2 linked regions of the Noviherbaspirillum saxi genome follow. The protein of the gene in region 2 binds, or shares a complex with, the protein of the main gene of each other region. Links are inferred from orthologs where the notes say so. Each region holds a gene or a part of one and is shown on either strand. Other genes may lie near its edges.

What was found.
Region 1: the proteins of secA (region 2) and secY are in contact, whole or in part, in a crystal structure (PDB 3DIN), measured with the Thermotoga maritima proteins. The link is inferred for Noviherbaspirillum saxi from one-to-one orthologs. Residues at the interface, in WP_004082002.1 of Thermotoga maritima: Glu261, Ala262, Arg263, Lys300, Ala301, Arg302, Thr303, Ile304, Ile305, Leu323, Tyr324, Asp325, Pro326, Val329, Ser330, Tyr333, Ile336, Lys340, Phe345, Val349, Glu363, Phe364, Tyr374, Ser375, Gly376, Gly377, Glu393, Ile395, Thr482, Ser483; in WP_004081795.1 of Thermotoga maritima: Glu108, Gly109, Glu110, Glu111, Ala236, Glu237, Arg238, Arg239, Ile240, Thr241, Ile242, Gln243, Tyr244, Ala245, Arg246, Arg247, Val248, Thr249, Gly250, Arg251, Arg252, Val253, Tyr254, Gly256, Ala257, Ser258, Thr259, Tyr260, Leu261, Pro262.

Annotation. Positions count from the first base shown.
Region 1 is NZ_QYUO01000001.1:3,227,195-3,230,069, forward strand. It holds secY (preprotein translocase subunit SecY), read right to left. Parts: upstream 2,167-2,875; coding sequence 835-2,166; downstream 1-834. Other genes in the region: rpsM (30S ribosomal protein S13), read right to left, coding at 41-406; rpmJ (50S ribosomal protein L36), read right to left, coding at 434-547; infA (translation initiation factor IF-1), read right to left, coding at 579-797; rplO (50S ribosomal protein L15), read right to left, coding at 2,192-2,623; rpmD (50S ribosomal protein L30), read right to left, coding at 2,651-2,830. UniProt on the Escherichia coli protein: The central subunit of the protein translocation channel SecYEG. Consists of two halves formed by TMs 1-5 and 6-10.
Region 2 is NZ_QYUO01000001.1:766,740-772,734, reverse strand. What follows is about bases 1,725-5,047. They hold secA (preprotein translocase subunit SecA), read right to left. Parts: upstream 4,688-5,047; coding sequence 1,925-4,687; downstream 1,725-1,924. Other genes in these bases: D3871_RS03745 (M23 family metallopeptidase), read right to left, coding at 4,939-5,047; argJ (bifunctional glutamate N-acetyltransferase/amino-acid acetyltransferase ArgJ), read right to left, coding at 1,725-1,791. Outside these bases: D3871_RS03760 (ATP-binding protein), read right to left, coding at 1-551; more of argJ, read right to left, coding at 553-1,724; more of D3871_RS03745, read right to left, coding at 5,048-5,889. UniProt on the Escherichia coli protein: Required for protein export, interacts with the SecYEG preprotein conducting channel.

The DNA of each region.
Region 1 (2,875 bases), 2.5 Mb from region 2 along the record:
TAATTTCCTTGAATCCGACTACGAGTCAAACTGCGCTGGATTATTTCTTCAGCGACTGAGCTGCCTTACGCGGGCCCTTGCGAGTACGCGCATTGGTGCGCGTACGCTGACCACGGCAAGGCAAGCCTTTACGATGGCGCAGACCGCGGTAGCAACCCAGGTCCATCAGACGCTTGATGTTCATCGAGACTTCACGACGCAGGTCACCTTCGACAACGAACTTGCCAATTTCGTCGCGCAGCTTTTCCAGCTCGTTATCGTCCAGATCCTTGACCTTCTTGGTGGTCGAAACACCAGTCAGCTTGCAAATCTGCAGCGAGCGGGACAACCCGATGCCGAAAATTGCGGTCAAGCCGATAACGGTGTGTTGGTGATTGGGGATATTCACCCCTGCAATACGTGCCATTCGTTATTCCTCGATCAATAACGTTAATTAACCTTGGCGCTGTTTATGACGCGGTTCGGTGCAGATGACACGAACAACGCCTTTGCGCTTGATGATCTTACAGTTGCGGCAGATCCGCTTTACTGATGCGAGCACTTTCATTTTTGCCCTCTTTCTTACAGTTCTAGTTACTTTACTTGGTTCGGAACACGATGCGTGCCCGGCTCAAATCGTAGGGTGTCAATTCCACCGTCACTTTATCCCCTGGAAGAATGCGAATATAGTTCATTCGCATTTTTCCTGAGATATGTCCGAGCACCACATGCCCGTTTTCCAACTTGACTCGAAATGTCGCATTCGGAAGATTCTCGAGAATCTCACCCTGCATCTGAATTACGTCGTCTTTTGCCATTCGTTCTGCTCGTTATCCTGGACTATCCACAACCGCCTTAGCGTGTCGGGATGCCGCCCTTGAAATTCGCTTTACGAAGGAGCGATTCGTACTGTTGTGACATCACATAATTTTGCACTTGGGCCATGAAATCCATTGTCACAACGACGATGATCAACAGCGAGGTTCCACCGAAGTAAAACGGTACTTTCCAACGTGCGATCAAGAACTCAGGCAGCAAACAAACCAACGTGATATACACAGCACCAACCAGCGTCAGACGCATCAAAATCTTGTCGATGTATCGCGCGGTTTGGTCGCCCGGTCGAATACCCGGAACAAACGCACCACTCTTCTTCAAATTGTCCGCGGTCTCTTTGCTGTTGAATACCAGAGCGGTATAAAAGAAGCAAAAGAACACGATTGCCATAGCGTACAGTAAAGCATGGATCGGTTCGCCTGGTGCCAGTGATGCCGCCAAATCTTTCAAGAAGCGGACAAACCCGTTGTTCGTGTCACCGGACGTGAACCAGCTCGTAATCGTTGCTGGAAACAAGATGATCGAAGACGCAAAGATGGGCGGAATTACACCAGCCATATTCAGCTTCAGCGGCAAATGGCTACTTTGCCCACCATAAATCTTGTTTCCAACCTGGCGTTTTGCATAATTCACCAGAATTTTTCTCTGGCCCCGTTCGATAAACACGACCAGGAACGTTACAGCCGCCACGATCACGCAGATCAAAATCGCAGACAGTGCATTCATTGAACCGGTACGAACAAGTTCAAACAAACCACCGACGGCACTGGGCAAACCTGCCGCGATACCCGCAAAAATAATGATCGAGATTCCGTTACCCAATCCGCGCTCGGTGATTTGCTCACCCAGCCACATCAGGAACATCGTACCGGTCACCAGAGTCACCACTGTCGTGAAACGGAACGCCAGACCAGGATCAATCACCAAGCCCGGTTGTGATTCCAAAGCTACGGCAATACCTAGGGCCTGGAACGTCGCCAACACCAATGTCCCGTACCGCGTGTACTGCGTTATCTTACGGCGCCCTGCTTCGCCTTCCTTCTTCAGCGCTTCAAGCTGCGGCGATACGATTGACATCAATTGCATGATGATCGACGCCGAGATATACGGCATGATCCCCAATGCAAAAATTGTGAATCTCGACAACGCACCGCCAGAGAACATGTTAAACATGCCCAGAATACCGCCCTGGTTCTGCTTGAACAATTCTGCCAGCTGCGCCGGGTCAATGCCCGGCACAGGAATGTGCGCGCCGATACGATATACCACTAACGCCGCAAGGAGGAACCAAAGACGGCCCCAGGGAAAACCGCTTGCTGCACTCTTAGCGAGTTGGGGTGTGGTCGCCAATTATTGCTCCGAACAAATCGGCTGCTTACGCAACCGAACCACCAGCGGCTTCAATGGCAGCCTTGGCGCCTTTGGTAGCGATCAAACCCTTGATCGTTACTTTTTTGCTCAGCTCGCCTGCTTTGATCACACGAACCACACGGGCGAGTTCAGACACCAGCCCAGCCTGCTTCAAGGCCAACATGTCGATCTCAGCAACTGGAAGCTTCTCCAGGTCACCCAGACGCACTTCAGCCTTGAACGGTGTTGCCAGCGATTTGAAGCCACGCTTCGGCAGACGACGCTGCAGTGGCATCTGACCGCCTTCAAAACCGACCTTGTGGAAACCGCCCGAACGCGACTTCTGACCTTTGTGGCCGCGGCCGGCGGTCTTGCCCAGGCCCGAACCGATACCACGTCCGACGCGACGCTTGGCATGCTTTGCGCCGTCTGCGGGTTGGATTGTATTCAATTCCATGATTTGCTCCGTTCGCAAGCGCTTGGCTTACGACACCACTTTCACGAGATACGAAACCTTGTTGATCATGCCGCGTACTGACGGCGTGTCTTGCAGTTCCGAGACCGAATTCACACGACGCAGCCCGAGGCCGCGTACGGTGGCGCGATGGTCCTGGCGGGTACCAATAAGGCCCTTAACCAGTTGCACTTTAATTGTGTTTGCCATTCGGATCACCTCAACCCAAAATTTCTTCGACCGACTTGCCACGCT
Region 2 (5,995 bases):
GAAGTCGCATAGATCAGCACATTGTCCGACTGGGCGGCGATGCTGCCGTCCAGCGCGACCTTCAGCGCCTTGTAACCGCTCTCGCCTTCCTCGAACGACAGGTCGTCGCAAAAGATCACAAATCGCTCGGGACGTCCCGCCACGAGGTCGACGATATCCGGCAGGTCGCCGAGGTCATCCTTGTCGACTTCGATCAGGCGCAAGCCCCGTGCCGCATACTGGTTCAGGCAAGCCTTGATCAGCGAGGATTTGCCGGTGCCGCGTGCGCCCGTGAGCAGCACATTGTTCGCAGGCCTGCCTTCGACGAATTGGCGGGTGTTCTGCTCGATCTGCAGTTTCTGCGGCTCGATGTTATGCAGGTCAGACAAGGTGATCGATGCGATATGGCCGACCAGCTGCAGAAAGCCGCGCCCGTCCTTGCCGCCGCGCTTGCGCCAGCGGAACGCGGTGCCAGCATTCCAGTCGGGTGCGGTGGTAGTCGGAGGCAGTACCGACTCAAGGCGCGCGAGCATGGCTTCGGCGCGCAAAAGAAACTGATCGAGCTGTGTCATGTCAGGAACGGTAATCGGCATTGATGCTGACGTAGTCATGCGACAGATCGCATGTCCAGATGGTGGCGGCAGCCGTGCCGCGCGCGAGGCGCACGCGGATGGTGATTTCGCTTTGCTTCATGATGCGCTGGCCGTCTTCTTCCTTGTAATCCGGATTGCGGCCGCCATTCTTGGCAACCCATACGTCGTCGAGATACAGATTCAGCTTGCTGACGTCGAGGTCGTCGATCCCTGCATAGCCGATGGCCGCAAGAATACGGCCGAGGTTGGGATCGGACGCGTAGAAAGCGGTCTTTACCAATGGCGAGTGGCCGATCGAGTAGGCGATTTGCCGGCATTCATCCGCGCTCGCGCCCTCTTCGACCGTAATGGTCATGAATTTGGTCGCGCCTTCGCCGTCGCGCACGATCATTTGCGCGAGTTCCTGCGAAATGGCGGTAACCGCGGCGGACAGTTCAGCGTAAGCCGTTGAAGCGACACTGTCGACTTCCAGCGCCCCAGCGCCGGTTGCGATCAGAATGAATGAATCGTTAGTCGAAGTATCCCCGTCGATGGTGATGCAATTGAAGGACTTGTCAGCCGCTTCCTTCACCATTTGTTCAAGCACCGGCTGCGCGACCTTAGCATCGATAGCAAGGAAGCCGAGCATGGTCGCCATATTCGGCTTGATCATGCCTGCGCCCTTGCTGATGCCGGTGAGCGTCACGCTCTTGCCGTCTATCGTGACGGTGCGTGACGCCGCTTTCGGCTGCGTATCCGTGGTCATGATCGCTTCGGCGGCGTTATACCAGTTATCCGCTTTCAGGTTGGCGATTGCCTGCGGCATGCCGGCCTTGATGCGGTCCACCGGCAATTGCTCGAGGATGACACCGGTGGAAAACGGCAGGATCTGCGATGCATCGCACTGAAGCAATTCCGCCAGCGCTGCACAGCTTGCATTGGCGTTGGCCAGACCAAGATCCCCGGTCCCTGCATTCGCATTGCCGGTGTTGATCACTAGTGCACGTATCGGCGCGCTTCCATCCTTGAGTTTTTCCAGATGGATTTTGCAGACTTGTACTGGTGCCGCGCAAAAACGGTTCTTGGTGAAGACGCCTGCCACGCTCGCGCTGGGGGCGAGCTTCAGGACCAGCAAGTCCTTGCGGTTGGCTTTGCGCACACCGGCTTCGGCATAGCCGAGCTCGATGCCGGCAACAGGTTTCAGGTTGGCAGGAATGGGTAGAGGGAGATTGACGGCCATGGCAATGTTGCTCGTAGGACGGTGAAAAAAAGAAGCTTATTGTAAACGGATAGTTTGGGATGCACGCTGCATCACATGGACTCCAAAGAAAAAGGCGGGTCACCCCGCCCTTGCCTCGCATGGCTAATGTGAATTACGCCAGTTTGCCATGACACTGCTTGTACTTCTTGCCGCTGCCACATGGGCAAGGATCGTTACGACCTACCTTGGGCACTTCACCGGCTGATTGCAGGCGCGCATTATCGGGATTGGCAACCGGCGCCAGCAACTCTTCCGGAGCGGCATTCGGGTTGAAATCGGCATGCTGGAAATGCAGGTTTTCGACATGCGAATGCGACAGCTCTTCCTCGGCCGCATCGATCTCTTCGCGCGACTGGATACGTACTGTCATCACGATACGTACCACTTCATTCTTGATCAGATCGAGCATCTGGCCGAACAGTTCGAATGCTTCGCGCTTGTATTCCTGCTTCGGATTCTTTTGCGCATAGCCACGCAAGTGAATGCCCTGGCGCAGGTGATCGAGCGCGGCCAGATGTTCACGCCAGTGACTGTCGACGCTCTGCAGCATCACGCTGCGCTCGAAGCCGCTGAATGCTTCCCGGCCTATTGCCGCGATTTTCGTGTCGTAGGCATCATTGGCTGCCTTCAACACGCGTTCCAGCAAATCCTCGTCGCTGAGATCGGGTTCGGCTTCCAGCACCTTGGAAAGCGGCACCTCAAGCTGCCACTCGTTGGCCAATGCAGCTTCCAGACCCTTGATATCCCACTGCTCTTCCATCGATTCCGCGGGAATGAAGCTGCGGAACAGATCGGTGAACACACCCTGCCGCAACGACGCGATCAGATCGGCCACGTCCTGCGACTCAAGCAATTCATTGCGCTGCTGATAAATGACCTTGCGCTGGTCGTTGGCGACGTCATCGTATTCGAGCAACTGTTTGCGGATATCGAAGTTGCGGGCTTCGACCTTGCGCTGCGCAGATTCGATGGAACGCGACACGATACCGGCTTCGATCGGTTCGCCTTCCGGCATCTTCAGACGGTCCATGATCGCGCGTACGCGGTCGCCGGCAAAAATGCGCAACAGCGGATCGTCGAGCGACAGGTAAAAGCGCGATGAGCCCGGATCGCCCTGACGGCCTGAACGTCCGCGCAATTGATTGTCGACGCGGCGCGATTCATGGCGTTCGGTACCGATGATATGCAAGCCGCTTTGCGAGACCACATGATCATGCAGCGATTGCCATTCGTCGCGCAGAGTCTTTGACTGTGCCTGCTTGTCGGCATCGCCCTGGCCCGCATCGGCTTCAATGATCTGGATCTGCTTTTCGACATTGCCGCCCAAGACGATGTCGGTACCGCGACCGGCCATGTTGGTGGCGATCGTGATCATTTTCGGACGGCCTGCCTGCGCGACGATTTCCGCTTCGCGTGCATGCTGCTTCGCGTTGAGCACGTTATGCGGAAGCTTGGCCTTGGTCAGAATGCCGGACAGGACTTCCGAGTTTTCGATCGAGGTCGTACCCACGAGCACAGGCTGTCCGCGCTCATAGCAATCCTGGATATCCGTCAGCATTGCATCGTATTTTTCCTGCGCGCTCTTGTAGACCTGGTCCTGGCGGTCCTTGCGCTGGCTGGGGCGGTTCGGCGGGATAACCACGGTTTCGAGCCCGTAGATTTCCTGGAATTCGTAGGCTTCGGTATCGGCCGTGCCGGTCATGCCGGCCAGCTTGCCGTACATGCGGAAATAGTTCTGGAACGTGATCGACGCGAGCGTCTGGTTTTCGTTCTGGATCTTGGCGCGCTCTTTCGCCTCGACGGCCTGGTGTAAGCCGTCGGACCAGCGGCGACCTGTCATCAGGCGACCGGTAAATTCGTCGACGATCACGACTTCGCCGTTCTGCACCACATAGTGCTGATCCTTGTGATAGAGCGTATGCGCGCGCAATGCCGCGTACAGGTGATGGATCAGGGTGATGTTGGCGGAATCGTAAAGTGATGCGCCTTCCGGCAGCAGGCCCATACGGGTCAGGATCTCTTCTGCCTTTTCATGACCGGCTTCGGTCAGCAATACCTGGTGCGACTTTTCATCCTTGGTATAGTCGCCCGGAACTTCGATCTTGCCCTTGCCGTCCGGCGTTTCTTCGCCGATCTGCAGCGTGAGCTGCGGCGGCACATCGTTCATGCGGACATACAGGTCGGTATGGTCTTCAGCCTGGCCGGAAATGATGAGCGGGGTACGCGCTTCGTCGATCAGAATGGAGTCGACTTCGTCGACGATGGCGAAATTCAGGCTGCGCTGCACCCGGTCACCGGTGTCATACACCATGTTGTCGCGCAAATAATCGAAGCCGAATTCATTATTGGTGCCGTAAGTGATGTCCGATGCGTAGGCAGCCTGTTTGGCATCGTGCGCCATCTGCGACAGATTGACGCCGGTGGAGAGGCCGAGCCAACCATAGAGGCGTCCCATCCATTCCGCGTCGCGCTGGGCCAGGTAATCATTGACGGTCACCACATGCACGCCCGTACCGGCGAGCGCATTGAGATAAGCCGCAAGCGTCGCCATCAGCGTCTTGCCTTCGCCGGTGCCCATCTCGGCGATTTTCCCGTAGTGCAGGACCATGCCGCCGATCAGCTGCACATCGAAGTGACGCATTTTCAGCACGCGCTTGCTGGCCTCGCGGCAGACGGCAAATGCTTCCGGCAACATGTCATCGAGCGATGCGCCTTTCGCAATGCGCTCCTTGAACTCGGGCGTCTTGGCCTGCAGCTCGGCATCCGAGAGCTTTTCCATGGCCGGTTCCAGCGCATTGACGTCGCGGACGGTCTTTTGGTATTGCTTGATCAGCCGCTGATTGCGACTGCCGAAAATCTGGGTCAGTAATGACATGCTTGAATTCTGAAAATGGCCCCGCAGCCGCCATCATGGCACTTACGGTGTCCGAACTTGGCTAAATTGCGGATTCTATCATGCACCCCGGCGCACTCCGCTCGACGTACCACCATTGCCTGCCTTTTGGCCTGCCAGAACATGATGTAGGGGAATATTGGGCTTGCGCTTCAGGAAACAATAGCAGGGGCACAATATACCTAAGTGCGCCTGCCATGGGATGTAGAAGATTGAGACTGCTGGCTGGGCGGTTATTTCGGACTTAGTGCCGCGAGCTTTGCCTGGTCGGCGCCAGCGGCCAGGAATTTATGCGGGTCTTGCTGTACACCTTTGACCAGCACTTCGAAATGCAGATGCGCGCCGGTGGAACGTCCGGTGGAACCGATATCTGCGATATGCTGCCCACGCTTGACGATGTCGCCGACCTTGACCAACAAGCGCGACGCGTGAGCATAGCGGCTCACCATATCGTTGCCGTGATCGATTTCAAGCATATTGCCGAACTGATGATGGTATTCCGCGGCAATCACTACCCCACCGGCAGCGGCCACGATAGATGTACCGGTCGCCGCCGCGAAATCGATTCCTTCATGGAAAGCGCTGCGCCCGCTGAATGGATCGAGCCGCCATCCAAAGCCGGAAGCGTTGTAACTGACATTGACCGGCTGAATGGTGGGCAAGAGTTTCGATTTGACTTTCTGGCTCATGAGCGTGGTTTCCACGACATTCATGTAGTCGGCGCGATGCTCGACGTCTTTCGCGGTCGCGTCCAGCAATTGCTGAAACTCGTTCATGCTGATCGGCTTTTGCTTTACGCTGGAAGGTTCTGCACCGCCACGGCCCGGCAATTCCTTGAAGTTGAACTCCTGCGGCTTGACACCGGCCAGGCCTTGCACCCGTTCGCCGAGTGCATCCAGACGCATGAGCTGCGCCTGCATTTCTCCCAGTTTCATGGCCATTGCGGCCAGGTTTTCCTTGACGTATTTATCTTTTTTGGTGACGTCTTCCTGTGTGGCCGAGGCCAGCGCTTCTTTGACGATGGGAATATTCAGTTCAGCCGCATGCCGGAAAGTCAGGTAATACATGAGAGAAGCCGCCATGACGACAGCCAGTACAAATGCAAATGCTGCAAGTGCCAGATGCCAATGCGTGAGTGTGACGGACTTGGCATTAAAACGCGGGTGCAACAGGATAATTTGCATTATGACTCCTGCGATTCGTCCACCGGGAATGCGGTGTGATAAGGTGCGAGCATGATGCGCTCGTCCTCATTTTTCTCTTATGGTCCCGGCACACGGCCCGCACGCG